Linked DNA regions of Flexistipes sp.. The protein of the gene in region 1 interacts with the protein of each later gene in a pairwise test. Links are inferred from orthologs where the notes say so. Each region holds a gene or a part of one and is shown in the gene's direction. Other genes may lie near its edges.

Region 1 (6,369 bases):
CAGCACAGAGGGATCTTTTTCCACACTCAAAATGTTCAGTTTGTGTAGCCCTTGTTTTTTCAAATATTCATTTATCAGTACAGCCAGATTATATCCCAGTCCGAAACATATATCCAGCAGCCAAACTTCTCTATATCGTAGTTTCTCAAGTATTCCCGATGCAAAAACAAATTTATGGAGGCTCTCTGTATAAGCTCCTATGGACTTGGCATGGTATGCTTCATTATAAGTGAGATTATAATATGAAAAAGAACCATCAGCGGTTACAAAAGGTTTTTTATCATCTGTTAATGGGACTAAATTTGCCATCTTTGAAAATTATATGAAAATCCTCTTTTGATTTTTCAGGAAAATCCTCTCTAAAATGGGCACCGCGGCTTCCCTCTCTGCTGGCGGCTGCAAGAGCCATAAGTTTTCCGACATAAAACATGTTGATTCTTTCTCCTGTTTTTTGATTGGCTGGTTTTTTATCACTTATCATTTCCAGTTTTTCGTTAAAATAGCTGACAGCTTTTGCTAACCCGTCAAAGTTTCTTACAACACCGACATTTTCCCACATCGTTTCCTGAATTTCCTGAAGATAGACTTCGTATTTATCCGATAAATCTATTTCATCTTTATAATCAACATTATTTTTTTGAAGAGTCTTATGTTTGGAATCAACAATTGCAGCTTTTGCACTTCTACCGCCGAAAACAACCCCTTCAAGAAGTGAATTACTGGCAAGCCTGTTAGCTCCATGAACACCTGTGCATGCGGTTTCACCGGCAGCGTACAATCCTTCTATACTTGTGCGCCCCCACAAATCCGTTTCCACTCCGCCCATATAATAATGAGCAGCCGGACTTACGGGAATATATTCCTTTGTTATATCAAGACCGAAATCCAGGCAGGTATTGTATATTTTAGGGAATCTGTTTTTAACAAAATCCTTTTCGAGACCTGTCAAATCAAGGTATACAAACTCAGAATCAGTTTTTTGCATTTCTGAAAAAATGGCTCTGCTGACAACATCTCTCGGAGCGAGTTCTCCCAGCTTATGATAATTATGGCAGAATCTTTTGCCGTGTATATTTTTCAACACGCCGCCTTCCCCTCTCATGGATTCACTCAGAAGGAAAGCGGGAGTATTCTTCATGGTAAGTGCAGTTGGATGGAACTGATAAAATTCAAGATCCTTTTGGCATGCACCTGCTCTGAAAGAAATTGCAATACCATCGCCGGTTGCAACCGGCGGATTGGTTGTACGCTTGAACATTTGACCGGCACCTCCGGTGGTAAGGATAACAGCCTTGGCACTAAAAAATACTTTTTCCTGGCTGCTTTCTTCTATAACGAAAATGCCGCTTACTATTCCATTTTCCTGAATAATATCAACAGCAAATACATTTTCAAATCTTTTTATGGACTCTTTTTTAGAAACGGAATTTTTTAAAGATCTGACAATTTCGTGGCCTGTGGCGTCACCTTTTGCATGAATTATTCTGTTGACACTGTGGGCAGCTTCTCTGGTAAAATCCAGAGTACCTTCATGCATGTCAAAATTAGCCCCCTGAGCAATAAGCTCATTAATGTATCTGGGCCCCTCGTCCACAAGGGTGAAAACAGCATTTTTGTCACACAAGCCGTCGCCAGCTTTAATGGTATCCTCGTAATGCAGATATATATCGTCATCGTCAGACATTACCACTGCAACTCCGCCCTGGGCATACTCTGAACTGCTTTCGCCTATGGCTGCTTTGGTTATTATTGCAGTTTGACCGTAATCAGCCAGTTCTGCAGCAGCTCTTAATCCGGCTACTCCGCTTCCCAGAACGATAAAATCAAACGCGTATGTTTTCATTCAGAATCTTATCCCTGCTTTAACCCCGTATTGATTTACTTCACCTATGCTGGCCTCAAGGTTAATGACGAAAAGAGGTAAAGGTGAGAACTGCAAGCCCGCCAGTCCTCTGTATATAACCTCGTGTATATCCTCGAAGTTAACAAGGTCTGAATTTTCGCTACCGTTGATTCTTAAAGCACTCAAGCCTGCATAAGGTGTCAACATCATAAAACCTTTGCTTATAAGGATATCACCTGACTGAGTGGTTATGTCAAGCTCATCCACGCCCTCCAGTTTACTGAAGCTGCCTCTTATACTCAAAGCGGGTGTGGCTGCTGTTCCTTCCAGAAGAGCATATTTCAGCTCAACTCCCCAAAGCTTAATGTTGCTGTTTGGGACTGCGGTATACATGGCACCTATATCTATATTAAAAGGAAGCCCTTTTTGAACGTGCAGTCTGGGAACGGGGAGATAAGAACTGGGATCATTGTTATCAACAAGGGTTTCCCAATATTTTTTATTATCACTAATATCTGTGACCACTAATTCAGCACCGATATCGAAACCCGTTACACCAAGGGTTTCCGCCGGAGACATGGGATTGAAAGAAAGGGCAACACCAAGCTCTTTAGTGAAGCTTTCAAACTCCCCCTGAGTGAGTGTGGAGTCTGTAAATTCTATATCTTCTGCAAAAACAGAAGAAACCAGAAAAATAAATAACACAACAAAAACAGCTCTTTTCATCATTTCCTCCTTTTAAAATCCGGCATACCATATTCTATTAGAAACTGCTCTTTATGTCTATTAAAATAACCGATTTTGAGGTTTTTCATTTTCTTTTTTATCAGTTTAATCACATTTTTTAACCCTTTGATATCTTCGGTTTTCAGATTTTCAGAAAAAAATATCCGGTCAGGATCGCCTTTAAGGTTTCTTAACAGCAGTAGATTGATGTCAAAGGTTGACAGAAAATCCCTTAATGATTCCGTTTCACTTTCCCTGTCGGTTAAACCGGGCATTGTGTAGAGGGTCAGACTCTTGAATATATTTTGTTTATGCAGAGCCTGTAATGATTTGTAAACATTATCCGTATTGTTTTCTTTATTGAAAATTCTGTTGGTTTCGGTATTGGTAGAAATCATTTTAACATTAACGCAGTCCACACCGGCATCCGTAAACATTTTCAATGTTTCAATATTCTGCAGATATGAAGAAAATGTGATGCTGAGCTTCTCATTGTTCTTTCTTAGATATTTTATACCTTCTAACAACTGTGTAAAATCAATTTCTCCGTTGGACACATTAAAATCGTCATAGTCGATATTAAAAACAGGCTTATCGGCAACTTCCGAATAGTGTGACAGTATCTCGGTTAATTCCTTTGAATCTGCCTGCATGCTGTCTTTATCAACCGGAAGTCTTATTTCCTCGTTTTTTGTATGGTATAAATCAGAATTGCTGAGCAGGTATTTCACAAAAGCATTTTTCTTTTTGAAAGATTTTAAAAAGCCATGAAATTTATTGCCGGTGGCTTCGCTGTTTTTATCGGGGATTTTATCAACATTGATTATTGGGGAGACAAAAGTTTCATTCATCCAGCCGATCGGAGTATATTCCCTGTCTTCAAACATTATTTCCTTTCTTTTTTTATAAGCCGGCAAATACAGCCGCAAATAACCTTCAGGGGGCTCTATATAAACAGCATGGCCTGACTTGAAAACCTCCATCCCGGCCTTTTCAGGATTATAAGCCAAAGGCAGAGTATCTTCGAGAAAATTAAGTTTCGTTTTAGGAGGTACGGCTTCCATTTCAAGTTCGTAAGGGACAGTCTCAAGATTTTCACTCCTGACCGTCATTTTAAGAGTAGGGTGGTCGTAAATAACTCCCTTGTCATCGGCAAACAACAGTTTTGGTATATCATACATAAGTAAACCTTATTTTTTAATATTTGCTTAATTACGGCTGAACATTATCAGCAAACGGCTTGATAATCAAGAAAAGATAATTGCTTTTTATAGTGAGAGTGAGATAGAGAAATAGAAAAGTGGTGTATTGGTTGAGTAGTTGAGTGGTGCATTGGTTGAGTTGTTGAGTGGTGTATTTGATATTGGTAGATTGGGTATTCAACATTGAATCTTTGACATTGAATCGGCCCAAGGCGGACAAAGCTTTGAACCCCTACTACCTCTAATACCTCTTTTAAATCTGTTAGTTATTATTTATCAAAACATTAATAAGGATATTGTGTTTTTTCTTTTTTTTCAATATACAATGTATATATAAAATATTTTTACATAAGAGGTGGGTAATGACAGATATTATCGATGTTTTCGCCAGAGAAATTCTGGATTCCAGAGGGAACCCTACAATTGAAGTTGAAGTTGTCACAAGCGGAGGCAATATAGGGGTTGCAGCGGTACCGTCAGGGGCTTCAACCGGTGAATTTGAAGCTGTGGAGCTCAGAGACGGTGACAGTGAAAGGTTTAGCGGAAAAGGCGTATTAAAAGCCGTACAAAATGTAAATGAAATAATTTCCCCCGAGTTGGAGGGAATAGACGTCCTGGAACAAAAGCTGATCGATGAAATAATGATTGATCTGGACGGAACAGCCAATAAAAATAAATTAGGAGCCAATGCCATCCTTGGTGTTTCCCTCGCCTGTGCAAAAGCAGCTGCAGATGCACTGGCCATGCCTTTATACCGTTATATCGGCGGCACCTTTGCTCATACTATGCCCGCTCCCATGATGAACATTCTAAATGGAGGAGCACATGCCGACAACAATGTTGATATACAGGAATTCATGATAATGCCCTTGGGAGCTGAATCCTTTAAAGAATCTTTAAGAATGGGAACTGAGACATTTCATGCACTGAAGAAAGTTCTTTCATCCAAAGGATACAACACAGCAGTGGGTGACGAAGGAGGCTTTGCTCCAAATCTGAAGTCCAATGAAGAAGCTATAGATGTGATTTTGACAGCTGTTGAAAAGGCAGGATACAAACCCGGGGAAGATATATACATTGCCATAGACGCCGCTGCCAGTGAATTTTATAAAAACGGTAAGTACATACTGGCAGCAGAGAAAAATTCCGATAAAACTGCTGAAGAAATGGTTGATTACTATGAATACCTTGTCTCAAAATATCCGATAATTTCCATAGAAGACGGGCTTGATGAAGAAGACTGGGACGGCTGGAAGATTCTTACAGAAAAACTGGGCGATAAAGTCCAGCTGGTTGGTGATGATTTATTTGTTACAAACACCGAACGTCTCAAAAAAGGTATAAATGAAAATATTGCCAACTCAATCCTGATTAAGCTTAATCAAATAGGTACTTTAACGGAAACTATCGATGCAATAGAGACTGCAAAACGTGCAGGCTATACTTGCGTGATTTCACACAGATCCGGAGAAACGGAGGACACAACAATTGCCGATCTTTCTGTTGCTGTTAACGCAGGGCAAATCAAGACAGGCTCAGCAAGCAGAACGGACAGAATTGCCAAATATAATCAGCTTTTAAGAATTGAGGAGGAGCTTTTGGATCAGTCCGCATTTTATGGTCTGGACTCTTTTTATAATCTTAAAAAATAAATCTGGAAATTACTTCAGAATTGTTGCATATTTTTTTGATACAATGGATTTTTTGTAAAAACACCGCAAATTTTAAACAGGAGTATTTATGTATTTTGAAAATAAAATGGCCGACCTTTTGTGTGAATACAGTCTCAATCTGAAAAAAGGAGACACCGTTGAAATCAGGGGTGAAGTTGCATCAGAACCTCTGGTAAAAGCTTGCTATATAAAACTGCTGAAAATGGGATGTTATCCGATAGTGCGAATGAGCTTCGCTGAGCAGCTTTATTCATTTTACAAATATGCAGAAAAAGAACAGCTGGAATTTATACCGGATGCCCATATGACGGCAGCAAAAACGGTCAAAGCAATGATTAATATTGATTGTGAGATTAACACAAAGCAGCTTACAGGAGTGGATTCCGGTAAAATAGCCATAAACAGGAAAGCGCTATCAGTTTTAAAAGACATAATGTTTGACAGGGAAGGAAAAGGTGAATTCAGCTGGGTGATTGCCCCTTATCCCACTTCTTCCATGGCACAGGATGCCGAAATGTCTTTTGATGAGTACGCCGAATTTGTTTTCGGAGCATGTAAGCTCAATGAAAGCGACCCTGTAAAATCCTGGAGAGAAGTTAGCGAATATCAGGAAAAAATCGTAAAACTTCTCAGCGGCACAAAAGAGCTCAGGATAACAGGCAAAAACACAGACCTTACTTTGAATGTAGGCGGCAGGAAGTGGATAAACTGTAACGGCAGTCATAATATGCCTGATGGTGAGGTTTTTACAAGCCCGGTTGAAGACAGTGCCAATGGAGAAATGTTTTTTGATGTCCCGACATCTTTTATGGGAGTAAGCGCTAAAAATGTTCATTTAACTTTTAAAAACGGAAGGGTTATAAAAGCTGAAGCCGAAAAGGGTGAGGATTTTCTCAATAAAATGCTTGATACTGATGAGGGAGCC
Region 2 (6,310 bases), on another replicon or contig:
GTGATGAGAAAGAAGAAACGGACTATGTAGTTATTAAAGATGGTAAGGAATATGACTTGCTTGATTTATCTGCAATTTTGAAAAGCTTGAAGGAACCTATTGTAATTTATAGGGTTTACATTGTATCGGAAAAAAAGGGAGAAGCCGAAAAAATATATAAAAACTTAAAAGAACGGCACAAAAAAATAAAGGGAAATCTATAAGGAGGAAATTTATGTCAAATCGTGAATGGCTCTTAGGGTTAATAAAAAGACTTAACGACCTTAATAATGATATCACAAAAATTGTTTTACAAAAAATAACTTTTTTTCTTCAGGAACTAGGTGAACCTTGTCAATATACTTTTGAAGGTTATAAGTATGGACCTTTTAGTCATGGCCTTGCTAGTGAGATTCAATTTTTAGAGCAAGAAGGTTTTATCGATATTGAAGGCAATAGCATCTTATTTAAAGATAACACAGAGCCTATTAGAGAAAAAGATGAAAAATTAGATAATAGATTAACTTTTCTGGAAAAAGAAATTTTTAATTTTGATCATAGTTTCAATAAGATGGAACTATTGGGTACGATGCTTTATTGTAAAATGGCATTAGAGGAGTTAGGTGATGAAACCTGTAAAGATAATGTTTTTAAAGAGTTTAAGAGTTGGAAAGGTGATAAATTCACCGAAGAAGATTTAGAAAATGCATATCAGAAAGTGCAATATTTTTTAAATAAGGGGAAGTCTGAGTTGTAAGATCATAGTTGCAAAAAATTGTGGAAATATTAGTATGGTCAGAAAAACGAGAGAGTTTAGTTTCTTCTGTATATATCCCATTAAAAACTAATTTTCATCGCCCCAGACTTCGGAGATTTTACTTCAATTTTCGTTTCCATTTTTTCAATTAGTTTTTTGTTTGAATTAACAATTTGCTGTTCGGCTTCAATTTCTTTTACGATTAGTTCTTGGACTTGTATAGATGGTAAAGGCACTTGAATTTTGGATAAATAGTTCCAAGAAACTCTTGGTAATTGAGCACCACCAAGCCCTTGTAAAACTTTATCGTTAAAAAGTTTACTTCTTAAATAATAAGTTAAAAAAAATATCTGTTTCTATTTTAACGATTCCTCAATTTTTTTTGGGTTCATTCTTAAATCAAGTACCCTATATACCAGAATTACACTCTGCTAAATCTTCAATGGTTGAAGAAAGTATTTTCAATTTCATTCAAACCTTTTTAGAAGTTCTTTTTTTGCTGTATGCCAGTCTTTTACACTTTCTTCGTTATTTTTAAGTCTGTTCTCAGTCTCAGAAAGAGCTTTTTTATGCCAATTCGGGGACGATAAATTTTCTTCGTTCTTCGAGAGATCTTCCCAAATTGCTTCCATTAATCTGATTTTTTCGTCTTTCGAAAACTCTTCTAAGTTAATATTTTTTTGCATTATACTTACCTTTTCCTTTAATATAGCATCCAGATCAAATTATGTCAAAATTATATGACTTGGCACCCCCCCATTTTTTAAAGCTATGGCAATACGCAGATATTGTTAGTACATAGATAGAGATCCCTCGGCTTCGCTTGCCCTGTTGAATAATAGCTTTGCTATTTGCCTTCGGCATTCAACAGGGCGAGGGATGACAAAATGCTGTCTAGCATCCGCCTTGGGCGGATAAATAGAATGTAAACATATTTACCAGTCTAAAAGACTGGTGCTAGCCGCAGGCATTCTTTCGAACAAAGTGAGAAATCTCTACCATATGAAACGACATAACGAATAAATATACAACTGTGCTTAATATTGGGATATCTTCATGCATGAAAATCCCGATATTTAGATAAAGTATTGTCAAATTGCACAAGTACAAAAATTTTGGGAGGCTGCTAATATATGACCTAATTCTGTCATCCGATTTCTTTGCTCATTAAATAATCACCGTTTTTACCAATTTCTCTTCCATATTTTTTGATAGATATTTGTTACATACTAAAAATGGACAAAGTTGCAAGAGGAATTCCCGAAAGTTGCATGAAATAATTGAATAAATTGATAGAATAAATTTTCACTGGTGCTGGTTTTGCTATCAGAATTTATTGGCTCTCAGTTCCGGAAAGGTGGCTCAATTCATAACGGACACCTGGCTCTATCAAGACGGAATATTCACATTGCAAAGTACAACTGATATAAACTTTGTTGCCAGACAGTTAGGACACAGCTCCCACCAAATGATTTATAAGACTTACGGCAGGATTATTTCGTTAATAAATGGTGAAAAAAATGAGATGGATAAGTTTATCTTTGCGTAGAAATTATCACAATTTTATCACACTGGCTTTTTCTGAAAAGTTAAGTTACTGATAACAAGGATAAATTTGGCGGGAGTGTGTAGGAATCGAACCTACCTCCCGCCTAACAGGCGGGACAGTCGGCTTTGAAGGCCGCGGGGCGCACCAGCTGCCCAACCACTCCCGTAACAAGACCTTTGAATAATGTATTCTTATAAATTTTACCACCCCTTAATCCCCTCCTAACTCTTTGATAGGAGGGGAGATAAAACTCCTCCCCTAATTTAGGGGAGGTTGGGTGGGGTACTTATTCAAAGGTCCCGTAATGCAATATGAATATACATATATTAAAAAATTCATCAAGACAAACGAGAATTTGTTTTGGCACCCTCCATTTTTTTGAATAAGCTTAAACGAATAAATTATTAGCATATAAACATAGAAATCTTGGCGTCCTCCCATTTTTTAGAGCTATGACAATATCTGCATATCTGCTTACCCCATCTTAGCCTTCCCCTAAGATAGGGGAAGGAACTGATTTCTCCCATTAATTTATAGGGAGACCGAGAGGGGGTATTTTTTTACTAAATCAAATATATTTGCGTTTCTGCTTATGCAGACCCAGACCTCTCCGCTGCGGTCGAGGTGACATTTCTTTGTGTTTTTTCATTTTTTGAGACATTTGAAGAATGTATTCTTATAAATTTTACCACTCTTTGCGCCCTTCCTAACTGCGCACTTAACGCATTAAGTGCGGTTAAGCGGAATGCTTACTCAAAGGCCTCGGATGTATAATTTTGAAAGGTTGCCAAAATTTGTTTAATTGACAAATCGCCAGATTCTGTCTAAATAATCAAAACGCGAGATTTTTGGATAATGTATTTTTATAAATTTTACCACCCCTTAATCCCCTCCTAACTCTTTGATAGGAGGAGAGAAACTGAACTCACTTAATACTAAAGAGTTTGGATGGCTAAGGGGGTAAAGCTTATAACGGTTCAATTGTTCAAAGTTTTCAAACAAAAACCGGAGGTTTGTTTATGCTGGTTGCTCCTTCTCTTTTAAGTGCCGATTTTGCCAATCTTCAGAAAGAGGTTGAAGCAGTTGATAATGCAGGCGCTGACTGGATTCATTTTGATGTGATGGACGGTCATTTTGTTCCTAATATTACTATCGGCCCTATGGTTGTCAAATCGCTGAGAAAGTATTCAGATAAAATTTTTGATGTGCATCTTATGATAGAAAACCCGGAAAAGTTTGTGAAGGAATTTGCAAATGCCGGTGCAGATTTTATCACAGTGCATCAGGAGGCAACGGTTCATATCCACAGACTCATTACATTGATTAAAAGCCTTGGCTGTAAAGCCGGTGTATCAATCAACCCGGGTACTCCTGTTAGTGTGCTGGAAGAAATTTTGCCGTATATTGATATGGTTCTGATAATGAGTGTTAACCCCGGTTTCGGCGGTCAGAAATTTATCGAAACCTCGGTAGATAAAATAAAGAAGCTTCGGGGTTTAGCGGATAAAGCTAATCCTGAACTGCTTATCCAGGTGGACGGCGGGTTAAGTGGCAAGAACATAAATATGCTGGAAGAAGCCGGTTGTAATGTTGCAGTTGCAGGAAGTTATATATTTGGATCAGATGACTATAAAAAGGCCATAGACTCGCTTAAGTAAATTATTTCAGGTTGTTCAACTCTATAACGATTTCTGATATTTCTTCGTCGGAGAATCCTTTTTCTTTTGCAGCTTCCTCTATAGTACCCCATATCGGCTCACCGCACAAAATGCACCTTATCCCCTTATTTTTTAGATACTGGACGGCTTCATCCTTTATCTCCACCAAATCTTCAATTGTCGTTTCTTTAGTTATCATTTTTTACCCTTTACAGAAAACTTTTTAACTGATCCAGGTTTATTTTCCACAGCTCATCCTGAACTTTTTCATCAAAAGCAATCTGTGCCGGTGCTATGGCTTTTTTATCCATAAAATATGCACCGGAAACCTGTTCAGACTCTTCCGATTCCACTGCATAGAGGATATTGTTTGCACCTTTTTTAACATCGGCTCCGAAAGCACCCCATCCTTCTTTAAGTATTTTTGTATTTATTACGCCGGGATGCAGGCAGTTGACTGTAATTCCGTCGGGGCGGGTAATAGCCGCAAGTTTTTTGGTAAACAGAATGTTGCATAATTTGGACATTGAATAAGCTTCGTAACCGGCGTGCTCTCCACCTTTTTTGACTTCTTCAAGATCAATGTCAGAAGCGTGAGCCATCGAAGCGACATTTACAATTTTCTTCTTTTGGCTGTGCTTTATATTTTCAAGAAGTTTTAATGTGAGCAGAACGGGTGCCAGGTGGTTGACCTGGTATGTTATTTCATATCCATCTGCGGATTTTTTATATTCACTTGAGTATATGCCCGCATTATTTATTAAAATATCCAGCTTTTTGAACTGCTTTTTAACCTCTTCGGCAAATTTGTTCACATCACTTAGATTTGCATAGTCTGCAACAAAACCGTAAAATTCACTGTTTTTATTAATATTTTCCAGCTCTATAACTGTATCCTGAACCTTTCCGGTGTTTCTTCCGTGAATTATCAGTGTATAATCTTTTTCAGCCAGTTCTTTAGCCGTTTGTTTGCCGATGCCGTCTGTTGCCCCGGTTAAAAGTATAACAGGTTTTCTTTCCATTATCGCCCTCCTGCCGGAATTCTTTTACAACTAAATTAATACAATTTTTCACATGCTTAAAGGGTTTTATTGCTTAATTCTATACTTTTGAATAAGTACCCCACCCAACCTCCCCTAAATTAGGGGAGGAGTTTTATCTCCTCTCCTATCAAAGAGTTAAGAGGGAATTAAGGGGTGGTAAAATTTATAAGAAAAAATTATTCAAAAGTCCCATTCAGGCAATCAGTCTGTTTATTGATTTATTCATAATCGGATAAAGGAAGGTATTGGAAAAAAGTCTGCCTATAACGAAAGAGATGGCGGCGACAATGGCACCGGGGATTGCTGAAAAACTGATAAAGCAAAAAAGAGAAGTTATAATAACCATAACCTCGATCAGTGTCGCCACAGAAATGGGGGTGGTTATTTTATCCTTGACTAGTACAGATCTTTCAAAAGATATAAACACTGTCAGAGCAGGCAAAAGAGACATTATCATTGCGGGAATTATTGCGAAATCTGCCAAATCGGGTGTGAGTGCGGAAACTTTTATAAACCAGAGGTCAGCAAGTGGGGTTGCGGTTAGCAGAAAAACTGCCGATGTTGAGCCAAAGGCAATCATAAATGCAAAATTGCGTACTTTTTTGTAATATGCTTTAGCATTCTCATTCAGAAAGGTTATGGCTACTTCCTGATATGAGAGCCCCATACTTCTGAAAATAAATGTAAGGGAATGAACCACAGGCATTACCGCAAGTGAGTCAATAGGGCGGACGCTCTTTGCCAGAAAAAGTGTTACTATTGGCTGGGCGGAAAGTGCTATGAAAGGTGTAAGTGCAAGGGGTACATAAAATTTTGTAATTTTATTGTATGTGAGGTCGTTGTCTATGGTGTTATCGTTCAGTCTAACTTCGGATATAGAGCTTTGTGCAAGAAAATAGGCTGCCAAAGCTTCAGCTATTACACCTGTACTTAGAGCAATTGTCCCGACATAAGCTCCCTTAAGGTTTGTGATATTAAAGAGAGTGATTGCGGTAATGCCCATGAAAACGAGCCTGAAAACCGTTGTATAAGCTACAACCCTTGTTAATCCCGACCGTATCAGGATGCCCTGATAAAACCTTCTGAATCCGATGGCAGCAGGCCAGGGAATCAGAAAAACGGTGGCAAGATGGGTAATTTCAGCTATTTTATCAGGGATTTGAAGAATTTTATAAGCCACAAAATCAAAAACAGGAGGAATGATAAGGATGACAATGAAAAGTGTGACAAATAAATTGATATAGATAGTAAAATTTTTGAGTTTGCTGTATGTGAATTCATTTTTAACCAATGTTGTGGAAGCGCTCATCAGCATAATTATCGG

The links.
Region 2: the proteins of eno (region 1) and rpe interact in binary tests that used the Escherichia coli proteins (3 or more experiments, as listed by UniProt). The link is inferred for Flexistipes sp. from one-to-one orthologs.

What each region holds. Positions count from the first base shown.
Region 1 is NZ_JAXKVW010000020.1:1,143-7,511, forward strand. The notes cover bases 3,322-6,278. They hold eno (phosphopyruvate hydratase), read left to right. Parts: upstream 3,322-4,133; coding sequence 4,134-5,423; downstream 5,424-6,278. Other genes in these bases: UMU13_RS10705 (radical SAM protein), read right to left, coding at 3,322-3,750; UMU13_RS10715 (aminopeptidase), read left to right, coding at 5,512-6,278. In the rest of the region: UMU13_RS10690 (tRNA (5-methylaminomethyl-2-thiouridine)(34)-methyltransferase MnmD), read right to left, coding at 1-309; nadB (L-aspartate oxidase), read right to left, coding at 281-1,843; UMU13_RS10700 (hypothetical protein), read right to left, coding at 1,844-2,569; more of UMU13_RS10705, read right to left, coding at 2,569-3,321; more of UMU13_RS10715, read left to right, coding at 6,279-6,369. UniProt on the Escherichia coli protein: Catalyzes the reversible conversion of 2-phosphoglycerate (2-PG) into phosphoenolpyruvate (PEP). It is essential for the degradation of carbohydrates via glycolysis.
Region 2 is NZ_JAXKVW010000002.1:3,570-9,879, forward strand. The notes cover bases 2,226-5,123. They hold rpe (ribulose-phosphate 3-epimerase), read left to right. Parts: upstream 2,226-3,304; coding sequence 3,305-3,943; downstream 3,944-5,123. Other genes in these bases: UMU13_RS01770 (DUF1858 domain-containing protein), read right to left, coding at 3,945-4,142; UMU13_RS01775 (SDR family NAD(P)-dependent oxidoreductase), read right to left, coding at 4,153-4,965. In the rest of the region: UMU13_RS01745 (HD domain-containing protein), read left to right, coding at 1-203; UMU13_RS01750 (hypothetical protein), read left to right, coding at 215-736; UMU13_RS01755 (addiction module protein), read right to left, coding at 1,204-1,422; UMU13_RS01780 (hypothetical protein), read right to left, coding at 5,180-6,310. UniProt on the Escherichia coli protein: Catalyzes the reversible epimerization of D-ribulose 5-phosphate to D-xylulose 5-phosphate.